Regions from separate parts of the Metabacillus herbersteinensis genome, predicted to be linked through region 2. Evidence: predicted binding sites of a transcription regulator. Region 2 holds the regulator's gene; the other holds the start of a gene.
The links. Region 2 encodes CtsR, which represses protease genes until heat stress. Its sites were predicted from a motif close to ATGGTCAATAAAGGTCAAACA; they were not measured.
Positions count from the first base shown of each region.

Region 1: the regulator CtsR is predicted to act here: its motif matches at 1,413-1,433, upstream of ACFFIX_RS03825 (ATP-dependent Clp protease ATP-binding subunit).

Region 1 is NZ_JBHLVO010000002.1:160,128-169,046, reverse strand. Features, by position in the region: gene ACFFIX_RS03835 (metallophosphoesterase family protein) at 1-9, opposite strand, end outside; gene ACFFIX_RS03830 (YkvI family membrane protein) at 138-1,172, opposite strand; gene ACFFIX_RS03825 (ATP-dependent Clp protease ATP-binding subunit) at 1,504-3,618, shown strand; gene ACFFIX_RS03820 (ion channel) at 4,053-5,081, shown strand; gene ACFFIX_RS03815 (DUF3231 family protein) at 5,044-5,466, opposite strand; gene ACFFIX_RS03810 (hypothetical protein) at 5,711-5,995, shown strand; gene ACFFIX_RS03805 (hypothetical protein) at 6,123-6,278, shown strand; gene ACFFIX_RS03800 (hypothetical protein) at 6,336-6,503, opposite strand; gene ACFFIX_RS03795 (iron-containing alcohol dehydrogenase) at 6,607-7,818, opposite strand; gene ACFFIX_RS03790 (aldehyde dehydrogenase family protein) at 7,829-8,919, opposite strand, start outside.
Region 2 is NZ_JBHLVO010000030.1:1,001-9,919, reverse strand. Features, by position in the region: gene ACFFIX_RS22535 (PIN/TRAM domain-containing protein) at 1-811, opposite strand, end outside; gene disA (DNA integrity scanning diadenylate cyclase DisA) at 1,009-2,088, opposite strand; gene radA (DNA repair protein RadA) at 2,093-3,466, opposite strand; gene clpC (ATP-dependent protease ATP-binding subunit ClpC) at 3,584-6,022, opposite strand; gene mcsB (protein-arginine kinase McsB) at 6,019-7,116, opposite strand; gene mcsA (protein-arginine kinase activator protein McsA) at 7,120-7,671, opposite strand; gene ACFFIX_RS22505 (CtsR family transcriptional regulator) at 7,686-8,147, opposite strand; gene ACFFIX_RS22500 (MgtC/SapB family protein) at 8,274-8,919, opposite strand, start outside.

The DNA of each region.
Region 1 (8,919 bases), on a different contig from region 2:
TCTCTCCATTTATACCAACCCCTCTATCTATGTTTTAAGGAACACAGACTAATACCGCCACACCTGATGTCATCGTCTGTGTGACCCACATTATGTGCACCGCAACTATACGTTGTACTTTTAATTCTATCATAGCCTTACCACTGCTTTGGCACTTTTTTGTAGCTAAGTAAGAAAAGAAAACCAAGGCTAACATACCCAATGATTGGATATAGAAATGAAATTAGCGAGCTATATCCAAGCTGACTAATAAAATATGAGATAAAAAGAATCATTATAACAATGATCATCCGTGGTAATCTGAGATATTGTATCAGTTGACGTTCTAGTCCGAATAAGTTTCCGATTACAGATGTAAAAACTTCCCCATAGATTACCGCAACATATATAAAATAGAAAGAATAAAAAGTGGTCTTCATCACTTCAGCCATCGGAATATCATAGGTATGTAACTGTGGCAAGGTGGATAACGCGATATAACTTCCTAATAGAATGATTGTTAGCAAAATCCCTCCAAGTATTCCACCTCTTTTTAACACCTGTTCATCTTCCATCTCATTTGCAAGAGGAACTAGAACTGCAGCGGACAGTGCTAAATTGAATGCCGCATAAGAAAATGCTGCTACTAGCCATTTCAAAGAAGCTGAGTCTGCACCCTGTGAATAGTTAAGTAAATCACTTGATAGCGATTGAAACGCGACCATTAAGCTGAATAGTATCAGCATTGGAACCACAAGCAAATTGACACTAAAAAGTCCCTTCACTCCAAATACCATCACACTAACAGCTAAAGCAATGGTCAATAAAATCCCAACTTGTTTGGAAATTTCTAATTGCTCTTCAAAAATAGCTCCAGCTCCAGACAGCATAATTGAGGTAATACATAATAGTGCAACTAATACTAAGACATTCACAAATCCTCCAAATGTCCTTCCAAACAAGAATACATTCAAATCTTGAAAGGACCTCGCCTTTATTCTCTTTGATATTAATAGCATTTTAGTCCCAAGCATAATAAATAAACTGCCCGCAACACAAATTCCTGCCATTCCCAAAAATCCATACTGTGAAAAAAATTCAACAATCTCTCTTCCAGTTGCAAATCCTGCTCCAACAACGGTTCCTACATAAACAGCTGCAACTTGAAACGATTGGATCCAATTCCGACTCATGTTTTGTACACCTCTTTTTAAAATCTTATCTGGTAACTTGAAGCTTATCTAACCCATTTATCATCATCGAATAACCGATCTTGCCAAGTCTAATAAGAAAACGAATACACTTCCATCTTCATATAAAAAAACAGCTTGTTTCATTTATATGAGACAAGTACAAGAAAAGACATTGGAAAATTTTTTTTGTACAGGATGAAAGCGAAATACTTGAAAGTCAAAGATGGTCAAATTATAATAAATGTCAAAGAAGGTCAAATCCCTCTTTTTTGAATAATTAAATGACTAACAATCGCGAGATACACACTATAAAGCATGGAGGTTTTTATAAATGATGTGTCAAAATTGCCAAGCTAAACAAGCAGTAGTTGAATTACATGTCCAATTTAATCAAAAACGTAAGCAATTTCAGCTTTGCCAGGATTGCTATGTAGAATATAAAAATAAGATTCCTAGTGGGTTTCAAGTAGGTAATTCCGGCCTTCCTTTCGATGAGTTTCTACAGGGGAACGCGGATCTTCAAAAAGAGCAAAAGCAGCATGCCTCACGCAAAGGAACGGGACTGTTAGATGATCTAGGCCGCAATCTTTCAAACGCGGCACGGGCTGGCCTAATTGATCCTGTTATTGGCCGGGATCCTGAAATAAAGCAAGTGATGGAAATTTTAAATCGCCGTAATAAAAACAATCCGGTATTAATTGGAGAACCTGGTGTTGGTAAAACAGCCGTAGCTGAAGGTTTAGCACGAATGATTTCAGAAGGAAGAGCGCCAGCAAAGCTTCAAAATAAAGAAGTCTATCTATTAGACGTCGCAGCACTGGTGGCAAACACTGGGATACGTGGACAATTTGAAGAACGAATGAAGAAATTAATTTCAGAGCTTCAGCAACGAAAAAACGTCATTCTTTTTATCGATGAAATTCACCTTCTCGTTGGCGCAGGATCTGCGGAAGGTTCAATGGATGCAGGGAATATTTTAAAGCCTGCTTTAGCAAGAGGTGAGCTCCAAGTAATCGGAGCAACAACTCTTAAGGAATATCGTCAAATTGAAAAAGATGCTGCTTTAGAGCGTCGCTTTCAACTTGTTATCGTTAAAGAGCCCGCTGTTGAAGAAGCCATTGCGATCTTAAAGGGTATTCAAAGTAAATATGAAGACTATCACAGTGTGAGCTATACCGAAGAGGCAATTAATGCGTGCGTGACCCTTTCCAATCGCTACATTCAAGATCGATTTTTACCTGATAAAGCGATTGATCTATTAGATGAAGCAGGATCAATTAAAAACCTAGTAACAAATACGCTGGATGAAAAGCAAGTACAGCAACGCCTTTCACGAATTGCACAGGCAAAAGAGGTAGCAACACAAAATGAACAGTATGAACTTGCTGCTAGGTTACGGGATGAAGAAACAGAGCTAGAAAAGCAACTTACTACCCATCCCGAACGTTCGTTAGTTACTGTTGAGCTTAAAGATATTCAAGACATGATCGAAAGAAAAACTGGAATCCCTGTTGGAAAGCTTCAAGACAATGAACAGGAGAAAATGAAGAATCTTCAAGGAAATCTTGCAAAAAAAGTAATCGGACAGGATGAAGCTGTTCGAAAGGTTGCAAAAGCAATCCGAAGAAGTCGTGCTGGGTTAAAGTCTAAAACGCGTCCGATTGGTACATTCCTCTTCGTTGGACCAACAGGCGTCGGTAAAACTGAGCTAACAAAAACGCTAGCAGAAGAAATATTCGGTTCGAAAGAAGCTTTGGTTCGTCTCGATATGAGCGAATATATGGAAAAGCATGCAATCTCAAAAATTATCGGATCTCCTCCTGGCTATGTTGGTCATGATGAAGCCGGTCAATTAACTGAAAAGGTTCGCCGTAACCCTTACAGCATCATTTTGCTTGATGAAATTGAAAAGGCACATCCTGATGTACAGCACATGTTTTTACAAATCCTAGAGGACGGTCGGTTAACCGACAGCCAAGGCCGAACAGTTAGCTTTAAGGACACTGTAATTATTATGACAAGCAACGCCGGTGTTAGTGAAAAACGAATAACTGTTGGATTTGAAACTGGTTATACAGATGCAATCAAGGAAAGTAATTTATTACAGTCACTTGGCTCCTTCTTCAAGCCAGAATTTTTAAACCGATTTGACAATATTATTGAATTTAAGTCACTTGATAAAGACCACTTAATTTCAATTGTCGACATCATGCTTGAAGAATTATCGCAGTCTCTTTCCGAGCAAAATTTATCACTTAACGTCTCCTTGGAAGCGAAAGAAAAACTTGTTGAACTTGGTTTCCACCCTACTTTCGGTGCAAGACCACTGCGTCGTGTCATTCAAGAACAGCTTGAAGATCAAATTACCGACCTTCTTCTTGAAGGTGTAGCAGAAGAAATTTTAACCGTATCGTTAGAAAATGATCAGATTGTTGTAAAAGGTTAATGGAGAGACTGTCCTAGAAAATTAAGTAGTTCAGTTTTGGGGTGTAAAGAGTAAAACTGCATAACAAAGAATGAGTGTCAAATTGCAACTGAATTTGACACTCATTTTTCTTTGTTATTGCATGAATTAACACGCAAAATAATAGCAGCAATTTCGAATTGTAATACATCGACTTTATAGTTTATATTCTAGAATCTATGGCTCGTGAAATACATAAACTTAATTAATAGGCTGACATTCCGAATGGTTCTCTACTACCCAATACATTATCTTCTTCAACAAATCTTGCCCGGTTACTTCAATAAGAAAAAGGGTTTTACTCTTTATTAAAGTGAAACGAGAGATAATCTTTTAAAATCCTAATCAATCTTGAAATCATTCCCTATTCCCTTCCAAATATATGATAAAATGCCTATAGAGCACAACACGAGGGAGTGAGTACTTTGATTTTCACCAGACGACTCTGGATCAAATTAATTCAGTTGAATACGTGGACATTGGTTTTTGCGACAACCACACTGATCCTAATCAGCAGTTTTGCTATTCACCTTCTAGAACCTGAAACGTTTATAACCCCTTTTGAAGGACTTTGGTGGACGATGACAACCGTGGCAACGGTTGGCTATGGTGATGTTTCACCAACTACGGTAAGAGGTAAAATTTTTGCAATGATTTTGTACGTAGTTGGAATTGGTCTTATGACTGTTTTTATTGGAAAAGTCATTGATTCATTTAGTTTGCGTAAAAGGTTAAAGGAGGAAGGCAAGTTGGTCGTTCAAACAAAAAACCACATTGTTTTAATTAACTGGAGTAAAAAAGCTGAAATTACCTTGCAAGAACTATTACATTCATTTAACGATATTCATATTGTCATTATTGATGAAACGCTTAAGAAAGTTCCGCTTATGCACGAAAGAGTTGACTTTGTAAGCGGAGACCCAGAAAGCGAAGAGGTTTTATTAAAAGCGAATATTCTTGAGTGTAAAACAGCAATGCTTTTTGCACCAGACGCTTTAACGACTGCTTCCCAAGCGGATGGGCAAACTCTCCTTGTTGCGTCAATCCTTAAAGATACTGCAAGTAAATTCGGCAAGAACATTTATACGATTTGTGAAGTTTCAAATTCTAAACATATTCAAGCCTTTGCACATGCTGAAGTGGAAGAGTTCATTACCTCAAACGATACAGCGGCCCATCTTGCAGCACGATCCATTCTCTTCAATGGATCAAGCGAAATTATCCGTCAGCTAACAAGTAACAAAGGACATGACCTCTACCATATTCCTAAAAAGTCCGAGTGGAAGACCTTCTCCGATGCTAGTAACGAATTGGCTTCCAAAGGAGCTCTGTTAATTGCCAACCATAACGATTTGTCGATTATATCAAAGCTTGATCAGGACATTCCGAATGATGCAAAACTTTTTATTATTTGTGATGATGATACTTATCAGCTATTAATGTAATAAGATGTAGGCATATCAGTTTCATAAGAAATAACAAGTATAATAACAAAGCGTACCCAGTCAGTCCATGTAATGTCATAACATGCATATAGACCAACATAAAGGTATCTGTAAATAAGGGAGGAGCATTAAGATTAACATCTTCTTTTTTTGTAAATCCCTTTGGAACAGGATAATTCTCAAGGTTCAGAAAATCTTTAATTTTGATAACATGGGATTCTGCAATGCTAAGAGCAAATTCAAGTATGCCCCTAATGTCTTCATCTTGCACCTTATCAATAGAATGAGTAAAGATACAAATTTCTAAAGTATCATTCATATATTGAGTCCATAGGTTTGCTAGTTCTGATGAAGATAGTCGAACATTATGACTAATATTGTCCACGAAAAAACATCCGAGATTTTATTACACTTGTACTTATTTTTTATCAGATCGCAATAATTAAAATGCCTAACCTTTGAGAAAATATGTATTTTTACACCATAACTTGTAACTTGTAAATTCGTACTTATACTAGGGCATAAAAAGATTATTCTACATCCTTAAAAATCAGTGAAACGTTTATCTAACAATAAAAGCTTGTCATTCTATTTTTTTGTCATCATATACATAGTTTGAGGTGTTGACGATGACAAACTATTCACGTTTTTTTCTATTACTCTCGCTTTTTATAATCCTCTTTAATGGTTCTTCACTCGGATATATCATCTACCAATTTCGGCTCGGCGAAACATTTGGAATCATTCTCTTTCATATAACCTGTCTGTTTGGCGCATTGTGTGCATCAATTGCAAATGAAAAAAATGACACCCCAACATTTTATGAAAAATTCTTTTATTATACGAATCTCGTTGTGTTTTTTTTACCTTATTATTATTTGTTTATTTCAGAGGTCGTATTATCGAACCTGTAAATTCTACACCTAAGGACTGACTTTTCTATCCAACTATTCATGTAAAAAACTTCATTCATCTACCCGACGTTAATGGAAATCGTTTCCTTTATGATTAAAACAAAGGAAACGGATGGAGGGAAATTAGATGTTTGTGAATGAATATATGTTGAAGCTTCTTTATGATATGAAAAGAGAAAAGTTTGAAAAAGAAGTCGAGATGAGTAGGCATCGGAACAAGAATGATTTCGAAACAGCACGAAAAACCAAATGGCAGCTTTTTAGTTTTTTTGGTTCCTTTTGAACGAAGTCAATCAATTGACTTCATTTTTTCGCTAGAATGTCATCAGCAAAAAGCACCTCACTCCTGAGGTGCTTTTTGCTGATTCCTAATTAATTCGTTTCGTTCTCCTCCATCCGCAAGCTCTTCTGAAAATTCACGATCTGGTGGCTCCACAAGTTCAGACGTACGAATTTCAGCAGAGGAAAGGTTATTATTTGGGGCAGCTTCTTCGTTTGGTTTTTTCAATGTAATCAGTCCTTTCTTTTTCCTAGTATGTGTAAATAAGAAGACTTCATACAATAATTAAAAACAGCACTGAACCTTGTCCAGTGCTGAAGTAAACTAATGATTATTTAATTCCCACCGGCACAACCATCTGTCCTACTGCGTGAATTAATTCCTTTGGCATCGGGAAGGAAACGGCCGCAGGATCACCCGCTACAGCTGGGATTGTTCTTTGCAGGTCTTGTTCTGAAATGTTGTACTCAGAGAAGTCGACTGGAAGACCAACCTTGTGTTGAAGCAAGCGGATTTTCTCAATTACACTCGCTAACGCGCCCTGCTGATCTGCATCCTTCACGTCAACGCGTAAAGCCTCGGCCAGCTCGTTAATTTTTGGTAGATACAAGCTAGGGATACTCTCCATCACAACTGGTAAAAAGACGGCATTTGCCAGACCATGTGGAATTCGGAACAATGCACCATACGCATGTGCAAAATTATGAACAGGAATTGCGTTTAATGCATAACTAAATGCCGTGATTCCCATTAAACTTGCATGAAGCATTTCCATTCGAGCATCAATATTCCCACCATCTGAAACTGCTACAGGTAGACTTTTTTCAATTAAACGAATTGCGTGTAATGCATGAGCATCAGTGAGTGCCGTCGCATTTGGCGAAGCGAGTGCCTCAATCGCGTGAGTTAGTGCGTCAAATCCAGTAAACGCAGTAATCATTGGTGGTAACCCAACTGTCAAATCAGGATCCAAAACCGCAATATCCGCACTGATAAATGGATTGATTATGTTCGTCTTCAGTTTAATTTCTTCATTATATATGACCGCAATCGGTGAGACTTCAGATCCCGTTCCCGCAGTTGTCGGAATCGCTATATGTGGAATTGGCATATAGGTCGCCTCAGGAAATGACTCGAATTTAAAGCCACCTGGAATCGCTTCATTAATATCCGTTAATCCGTTGTGCAACGAGTACTTTACTCCTTTAACAGAATCCAGAACACTTCCGCCACCGACCGCGAGCAGAGCGTCAGCACCTACTTCTCGTGCATACCTCGTTGCGTCATTCACACATTTACTTTCTGCATCCTGAGTAATATCTAAATAAACCCCAACAAGCTCAGGACCAACCCCATGCGGAGTTAACTCAAAGATTTGCGCAACTTTATCAACGACGCCTGCATTCTCTAAGCCCCGATCACTAAAAAGAACAACCCGTTTCGCACCAAGACCTCGAAACAAATCTGGAACTAACGCACGCGTATTTGAACCACTATAAATCGCTGTACGCATTGAAAATTGTGAAAAAGTTGTTGATAGCATATAGCTCACCTCATCCTTCAGTATTTGAAAACAAAATTCCGTACCAATTCTTTTTGTGCAGTTCTGGGACCATTGATGTATGTACGTGTTTCGTCTGTGTATAAGCATCGAGCGAGTGCTTGCCCATTTCTCGACCGATTCCGCTTTGCTTATAGCCTCCAAATGGTGCATCGTTTCTCAGCATATGCCAGTCATTAATCCACACGACACCCGCTTGAAGCTTGCGCGCAATGTCATACGCTTTGTTTACATCACGTGTCCAAACACCTGCAGCTAATCCGTAGATTGAATCATTAGCTAATTTAATAACTTCTTCTACTTCTGAATAACGAATAATTGACAAAACCGGTCCAAAAATCTCTTCTTGAGCGATTTTCATATCATTTGTTACATTCGTAAAAATTGTTGGTTCAATAAAATGTCCGCCTTCACAACCAGCTACTTCTACTGCTTTTCCACCACATACCAACGTTGCTCCTTCTTGTTTCCCTGCTTCAATATAGGAAAGAATACTTTCCTTCTGTTTTTTCGAAATAACTGGGCCCATATCTGTTCCAGGATCTAGTGGATTTCCTAGTTTCAACTTACTTGTTAGCCCCACAAGTCCTTCGACAATTTGGTCATGAAGTGCTTCTGGGACAAACAGTCTTGTTCCTGATTCACAAAGTTGACCTGAGTGTAAAAAGACCCCAAACAAGCTACCAGGCAAAGCAATGCTAAGATCCGCATCCACTAAAATGATGTTCGGTGATTTCCCACCAAGCTCAAGCGTTGTATTTTTAATTGTAGCTGCAGCTAGACTCATAATATGGCGACCTACTTCTGTCGATCCAGTAAAAGCCACTTTGTCTACCTTTGGATGCTTGACTAGAGCTTCACCGACGTCAGCACCAGAACCTGTGACAACATTAATTACCCCTGGAGGAACAATTTTAGAAATGATTTCTGCTAATTTTAACGTGGACAGCGGTGTGTAGCTTGCAGGTTTAATAACCACTGTATTTCCCATTGCTAAAGCAGGGGATATTTTCCAAGTTGCGATTAACATCGGCATATTCCAAGGTGTGATCGCCGCACAAACTCCGATTGGTTCTCTCCAAA
Region 2 (8,919 bases):
TATTTAGATTAAAATCGTTGGTAACCACCATTCCCGAAGTTAATTTTGCTAGTTTTACAAGCTTACTATCAACTTCTTGAATTTCTTCAAAATCACCTTCGTATATTTCAACCTTAATAGCTAGCTCTTTCTGAATACGGTTTAAAATATCCAAACCTCTTCGACCACGGTTTCTTTTTAATACATCAGATGAATCAGCAATATGTTGAAGCTCTTCAAGAACAAATTGAGGGATTACCATTGTTCCTTCTAAAAACCCGGTCTGACAGATATCGGCGATTCTTCCATCAATGATAACACTTGTATCTAAGATTTTTAACTTTTTGTCTTCAACTTCAACCTCTTCTTCATCTGTGCCTTTTTTCTTACCAGCTCGATTTGAATTCGAAAATAGATTGACGAGTTCGTCTCTCTTTTTAAAACCAACCTGAAATCCTAAGTAACCTAATAATAGCGTCAAAAAGAGTGGAATAATCGTATTAAAGATTTGGTATTGAATGTCCTGTAATGGAATAACAATAAGAAATGCAACTATAAGTCCAAAAATCAAACCTAAACTACCAAATAATACATCCGTTACAGGCGCTTTTACTAATGATTCTTCTAAAACTTTAATCCAATTTACCACATAATCCACTAGCCAGAATGTAACTAAAAAGAATATGATGGCTCCTAACACCGCTAATGTATATGGCGTATCAATAAAAGGTATGTCCTGCATATTTAAGAGTTCTATAAGCTTTGGCATGAAGAAGATTCCAAGCATACCACCAACACTTAGGAAAACAAGCTGTATAATGCGTTTTAACATACCTTCACCTCCTCTATGTATTAAATACTCTAACCTAAATGACACATTTGTTAAATAGTTTCTTAAAAATGTAAATAGAATGAAATCCTCTCGTAATCTTCTGCTGAGATTAATGTTTTTTAAAGTGAAAAACAATTTTAATATACCCTAAATACACTATAATAAAACAACAAATGGGAAATTTTTAAAAATAGTTGTTATATTTGACGGTCAATATCTAGCTGATCATGTAATCTTTTTAGACCTTCTTTAATTTTTTTCGCCCTCACTTCCCCTATTCCATCAACCTCGTCTAATTGTTCTACGGATGCTCTTAAAATAAGTTTCAAATTTAAGAATTTTGTCACTAATTTTTCAATAATAATTCCAGGGAGCCTCGGAATTTTATGAAGAATTCGATAACCCCTAGACATGATGACTTCATCAATATTTGTGAAAGGAGAATAACCTAATAGTTTTAATAAAATTGCATCCTCTAATAAATCTAAGCTAGATAAGTCCTGTAATTGTTTTAATATTGGATAGTGATCATTTCCAGAACCATATTTATAATCCCTAATAAGCAGGGCAGCTTCTTCTTCGAAATTTGAAAGAAGTTCTGTCAATTGAAGGCGAATTAAATGTCCTTCTGCGCCGAGTTCATTTACATAATCATTAATTTCGTTCTTAATCCTTAATACCATTTCAAATCTGTGTAAAACCTGCAGAACATCTCTGAAGGTGACCATTTCTTCTAGTTCGAGTGCACCTAAGTTGACAATGGACTGATCAAGGACCGATTTATATTTCTCTAACGTCTGTATCGCTTGGTTCGCTTTTGTCAGAATGACACCAATATCTCTAAGTACATACCTAAGCTCTCCGTGATATAGAGTAATAACGTTTCTTCGTTGTGAAATGGCTATGACCAAGTTTCCAGTTTGTTTTGCCACTCTTTCAGCTGTTCGATGTCTCATACCTGTTTCCGAGGAAATAATTGATGAATCTGGGACAAGCTGCGCATTAGCAAAAACTATCTTGTTTCCTGAATCACTTAAAATGATAGCTCCATCCATTTTTGCTAATTCATAAAGATGTGCAGGTGAAAAGGCTGAATGAATATAAAAGCCGCCATCTATCACTTCTTTTACCTTGTCATTGTGTCCGACGACAATTAAACCACCTGTTTTTGCACGTAAGACATTCTCTATTCCTTCCCGAATTGGTGCTCCTGGTGCTACAAATTGAAGAATATCATTTAATGTTTTTCCACTAAACTTTTTTTCTCTGTCTGACATTCTTTTAACCCCCTAATGTGTGTTTAAGGGCCTGCGCAACACTCTTCACTCCAATTATTTCGATATCGTTTGGAGGGCTCCAGCCACCTATGTTTGCCTCTGGAATAATCGCACGTTTAAATCCTAGCTTTGCAGCCTCGATCACTCTTTGTTCAATTCTAGAGACCCTTCGTACTTCTCCTGTTAACCCGACTTCACCAATAATGACATCGGTCGGTTTTGGTGGAGCATCTTTAAAGCTTGATGCAATACTTATCGCAACAGCTAAATCGATAGCAGGTTCATCTAGCTTAATCCCTCCCGCTACCTTTAAATATGCATCCTGGTTTTGTAATAAGAGACCCACACGTTTCTCTAATACTGCCATCAATAATGGTACACGATTATGATCAATACCCGTTGCCATCCTTCTTGGGTTCCCAAAGCTGGTTGGAGAGATTAATGCTTGTATTTCGACAAGGACCGGTCTTGTTCCTTCCATTGAAGCACATACTGTTGAACCTGCAGCACCCTTGGAGCGTTCCTCTAAGAAAATTTCAGAAGGATTTTGAACCTCTTCTAACCCACTTTCCTTCATTTCAAAAATACCCATTTCATTCGTAGAACCAAAACGGTTTTTTACTGCTCTTAGAATTCGGTACGTATGGTGCCTTTCCCCTTCAAAATAAAGAACTGTATCAACCATATGTTCTAGCAATCTTGGCCCCGCAATTGAACCTTCCTTCGTTACATGACCAACGATTACGATCGCTATTCCCTTAGTTTTAGCAATTCTCATTAACTCCGCCGTACATTCTCTTACTTGGGAAACACTGCCTGGCGCTGAACTAATTTCACTGTGAAAAACAGTTTGTATGGAATCTACAACAACAAAACCAGGGTTGGTTTCTTCGATTGCCTTTGAAATAAAGCTTAAATCCGTCTCTGCGAGCACAAATAGTTTTTGTGCTTTTACACCTAATCTATCGGCTCTTAGCTTTGTTTGTTTCACGGATTCTTCTCCCGAAATATATAAAACATCATTACCGTTGTCTGCTAGTTGAGAAGATACTTGTAAAAGCAAAGTAGACTTTCCGATACCAGGATCCCCACCTATTAAAACAAGCGATCCTTTTACAATTCCACCACCTAATACGCGGTTGAACTCTTTTAAATTAGTATGAATACGGGGCTCTTTTGATGTTTCAATACTTGTGATTGGAGATGGCTTTTGCACAGTTTGGTTTGAATGATTAAATACTGTTTTCCTTGATGATGAGGCTTTTATCACTTCTTCTGTCATTGTATTCCATTCGCCACAGCCAGGACATTTTCCCATCCACTTCGGTGATTCATATCCACAGGACTGACAAATAAACTTCACTTTCGTTTTTGCCATCAATTAGTTCCTCTCTTAATAGATTACCAAGGATTGTAGACATTTATGATGATTGTGAATAAATTCCTTGATAAAGAAATTGAGACATACTGCGAGAAGTATGCCTCGATCATTTGTTTATTTATTTATTTTCACTTCCGTTTTTACCACAAATTCATTATTTTCAACATCGAGTATAATCAGTTGTTCTTTATCAATTGCACCTCTTAACAATTCTTCTGAAAGTCGATCTTCAACATGCTTTTGAATTGCTCGACGCAAAGGACGGGCACCATATTCGAGGTCAAAGCCTTCTTCTACTATTTTCTCTTTTGCAGCTTCTGTTAATTCTAATGATAAATCTTGTTCAATTAGACGTTTTGTTAATTGATCAGACATTAGTGAGACAATCTCTTTTAAATGCTTTTTCTCAAGTGCATGGAAAACGATAATTTCATCAATTCTGTTAAGGAATTCAGGACGGAATGCTTTCTTCAATTCACCCATGACTTTATCTTTCATATTCTTATAATTCTGCGTCTCATCTTGGACATTGAATCCGACATATTTATTTCGCTTTAATTCACTTGCACCAACATTAGACGTCATAATTAAAATGGTATTTCGGAAATCAACTGTGCGACCCTTGGAGTCTGTTAATCGGCCATCTTCTAATACTTGAAGTAAAATATTAAAGACATCTGGATGAGCCTTTTCAATTTCGTCTAGTAGAACCACAGAGTAAGGCTTTCTACGGACCTTTTCTGTTAGTTGTCCGCCTTCTTCATAGCCTACATACCCAGGAGGTGAGCCAACTAGACGAGATGTTGAGTGCTTTTCCATATACTCAGACATATCAATTCGAATCATTGAGTCTTCGTCACCAAAGATGGATTCTGCAAGTGCTCTAGCTAACTCTGTTTTCCCAACACCTGTTGGTCCTAAAAACACAAATGAACCTATTGGGCGTTTCGGGTCTTTTAAACCTGCTCGTGCTCGGCGAACTGCTTTTGCAACTGCAACAACTGCTTCTTCCTGACCGATCACACGTGAATGGATAAGACTCTCCATATTCAAGAGCTTATCTGTCTCTGTTTGAGCCAGTCTGGACACTGGAATTCCCGTCCAACTTGAAACAACCATTGCAATATCTTCAACAGTTACTTCAGAGTTTTCTTGACCTTGCTTCTCTTTCCATGTCTTTTTCGTTTCTTCTAACTGCTCACGTAATCTTTGCTCGGTATCACGTAAGGAAGCAGCTTTTTCAAATTCCTGACTTTGAACGGAAGAATCCTTTTCTTTCCGAACCTCTTCTAGTTTTACTTCAAGCTCCTTTAGGTTTGGAGGAGTTGTAAATGAGCGTAGGCGAACCTTAGATCCTGCTTCATCAATTAGATCAATTGCCTTATCAGGTAAAAAGCGGTCTGCAATGTATCGATCGGATAATTTAACTGCCGCATCAATTGCCTCATCTGTTATGGATACTCGGTGATGTGCCTCATAGCGGTCACGCAGACCTTTCAAAATTTGTACACTTTCATCCATTGTTGGCTCAGCGACTTGAATTGGCTGGAAACGTCGTTCAAGCGCAGCGTCCTTCTCGATGTATTTTCGGTATTCGTCTAATGTAGTCGCACCGATACATTGTAGCTCCCCACGAGCTAATGATGGTTTTAAAATATTCGATGCATCAATTGCACCTTCTGCACCACCCGCACCAATCAGTGTATGAAGTTCATCAATAAATAAAATAATGTTTCCAGCTTGGCGAATCTCGTCCATCACCTTCTTCAAGCGATCTTCAAATTCTCCGCGATATTTAGTACCGGCAACAACGGTCCCCATATCAAGCGTCATGACTCTTTTGTCACGTAATATTTCAGGAACCTCATTATTAATAATTTGCTGAGCCAATCCCTCTGCAATAGCTGTCTTACCTACACCAGGTTCACCGATAAGGACTGGGTTATTTTTTGTTCTACGACTCAGTACTTCTATGACACGCTGAATTTCTTTGCCTCGACCAATAACTGGATCTAAGTTGCCTTCTCTAGCAATCACCGTTAAATCACGGGCAAGGCTATCGAGAGTCGGTGTGTTGGCATTTGTCATTCCCCCACCCTGATGACCTGAGGAAGAATCGTTGCTACCTAACAGCTGAAGAACTTGTTGCCTTGCTTTATTTAAACTAACGCCTAAGTTGTTTAGGACACGAGCAGCTACCCCTTCACCCTCACGAATTAACCCTAAGAGAATATGCTCAGTTCCGACATAAGAATGTCCTAGTTTCCTTGCTTCATCCATTGAAAGCTCAATTACCTTTTTAGCACGAGGAGTATAGTGAATCGTTTGTGAATTCTCTTGTCCTCGTCCAATTAACCCTTCAACTTCCTTTTGAATTTTTTCAGGTACAAGCCCTAATGCTAAAAGGGCTTTCGCTGCAATTCCTTCACCTTCTCTAACAAGACCTAAAAGAATATGCTCTGTTCCGATATTATTATGGCCTAAACGAACAGCTTCCTCCTGTGCTAATGCTAAAACCTTCTGGGCGCGTTCAGTAAATCTTCCGAACATCATGATTCATCATCCTCCATCCGTTTGTTTCGTTCCATCTCAAGGTTCAATCTTTCTCTAATTAATGTTGCTCGCTTAATATCTCGATCCTCTGGACGTAATGGTCCACCAAAGTATTGCTGTAAAAAACCTGGTTGTGTGAAAATAATTAGTTCATTTAAAATATTTCTTGATACATCTTTAATGATTCCGAGATCTATTCCTAGACGAACATCTGAAAGACATCTTGCCGTTTCCTTCGATTCAATTATTCGACTATAAGCAAGAATTCCAAAGGATCGAAAAACTCGATCTTCTAATTGCGCCTGGGAAGTGTTATATAGTGCTTCTCGTGCTAATCTTTCCTGAGTAATAAGCTGCCCAACAACACTATTTAAATCTTCTACAATATCTTTTTCCGACTTACCCAGTGTGATTTGGTTAGAAATTTGAAAAATATTCCCGAGGGCTTCGCTGCCTTCTCCGTAGATACCTCGGACAACTAATCCTAGTTGATTGATTGCAGGAATAATGCGATTGATTTTTTGAGTAAGCACGAGGGCTGGAAGATGCATCATAACCGAAGCTCTCAATCCCGTACCTACATTTGTTGGACAACTAGTTAAGTAACCTCTTACTTCATCAAAGGCATAGTCAACTTCTTGTTCAATCCAATCATCAATTTTCCCAGCAACATTTAAGCATTCCATTAATTGAAGACCTGGGAATAAACATTGTATGCGAATATGGTCCTCTTCATTTACCATTATGCTTACTTCTTCATTTTCTGAAAGTAAACATCCACCAAAATTTGCATGTTCAGCTAAGTTAGGGCTAATTAGGTGTTTCTCAACTAGCACTCTTTTTTGAATCGGTTGCAGATCATTCATTTTTAATAATTCAAGGTTACCTATTTGGTTAAAGTCTTTATCAGAGTATTTCAGCTCAAATATGTCTAGTACTTCTTGCATTTCCTCATTTGAAGCAAGAGTAGGAAATTGATACTTTGCAATATTTCGTGCGAGACGAATTCGGCTACTTATCACTATATCTGAATCTGGACCTTCTTGACTCATCCAAGCACTCATTGCTTTATTTATAAAATGCTGGAGCGACATATATTATGACCCCTCCTCTTTTGACCCTTTTAATTTTTTGTCAAGCAACCTTATTTCATCTCTCACTTCTGCAACTTTTTCAAATTCCTCCTGCAAAATAAGATTATGAATGACGCCTTTCAATTCATCCACTTTCTTTCGAAGGTGAATGTCTCCACCAATCCGTTCAGGAATTTTGCCCGCGTGCACCGTATTACCCCCGTGCACACGTTTTAATATAGGGGTAATTTGATTTTTAAATGTTTCATAACAATTAGAACAACCGAATCTTCCCACTTTTGAAAATTGCTGAAAGGTCATCTTGCACCGCTCACATTGTAAAACTACACTTTGCTTAAAAACATTGTGCTCTTCCGCTTTTGCTATCACAGGTTCCATTTTTAGCAAACCTGTTAGTAAACTGTTAAAAGAGAAGCCAGTATTACTATCAAACATAAAAAGTTCGCTATTGTCCTTTGCACAGTGTTCACAAATATGAACTTCGGTTTTTTCACCGTTAATCACTTTCGTAAAGTGAAAAGTTGCCGGCCTTTCTTGACACTCTTGGCAAATCATCTCCTCACCTACTTTCACTTATATTTTAAAGAAGTTATCATTGCTTTTACCATTCGTGCCCTTAACTCATCTCGGTGCGGTAATTCAATGTACAAAACCGACCGATCAATTACACTTAACATTAACTTTGCCTCTCTTAGAGTTAGGGCTCCTTCAGAAACTAATCTTGTTATAATATCTCCAGCTGAAGCTTGGGAAAGCTGTTGATGAATCAACTGTAAAATCTGATCGATTAAATGCGCAGTGTCGTTGGCCTGAACCTTAATAATTCGAATGTAACCTCCACCACCTCGTTTACTCTCAACAAGGTATCCTCTCTCGATGGTAAATCTCGTATTAATAACATAATTTATTTGGGAAGGTACACATTGAAATTTATCTGCAATTTCGCTTCGTTTTATTTCAACAATTTCTTTACCGTTAGTATCCAGTACTTTTTTTAAATATTGTTCAATGATATCTGATATATTCCTCACCCAACCTCCTCCTTACTTGACTTTGACTATATTTGACTTTAACTTTACTATAAAGCGAATCTCAATTTTTTTCAACTTTGACGTTTAATAATAAATATTTCCAAAATCTGCTCTTATAAAACCTTGTTATAAAACTTTTTCGACTTCCTTAATGCTTGTTATCAAGTCTGATAAGACCTTATCATCTAAATTTTCAGGTTCTAATTCCACAAAATAGTTAAAACTAATTATTCCCTTTTTATCTTTCTTCGAAGATATTAAGTGCAATTTATAAACGGTTAGATCATATTCAGCTATACTTGTTAAAATTTTTCCTATTTCATTCTGTCCAGAATAAGTGGTAATCTTTAACCTTTTTCTCCTTGTTTTTCGATACAGAAATTGTTCTAAACGATTAAGGAAAATAAGGCTTAATAAAACCAGTATTGTTGTAAAAACAGCTAACAAGTACATCCCCGCACCTATAACCAAGCCTAAACCTGCAACTATCCAAATAGATGCTGCTGTCGTTAGGCCCCTTACAGTCGCACCTTTTACAAGAATGGTTCCAGCTCCTAAAAATCCAATTCCACTTATAACGTATGATGGAATTCTTGCGGGATCAAATTGAACATTAGGATATTCATGTATGTAATCTTCAAAGCCATACAAAGACAATACCATCATTAGACAGGCTCCCACTCCAACTAATAAATGAGTACGAAAACCAGCGGGATGTCTTTTGAATTCACGTTCCAAACCAATAAATCCACTTAATATTGCTGCGAAAATT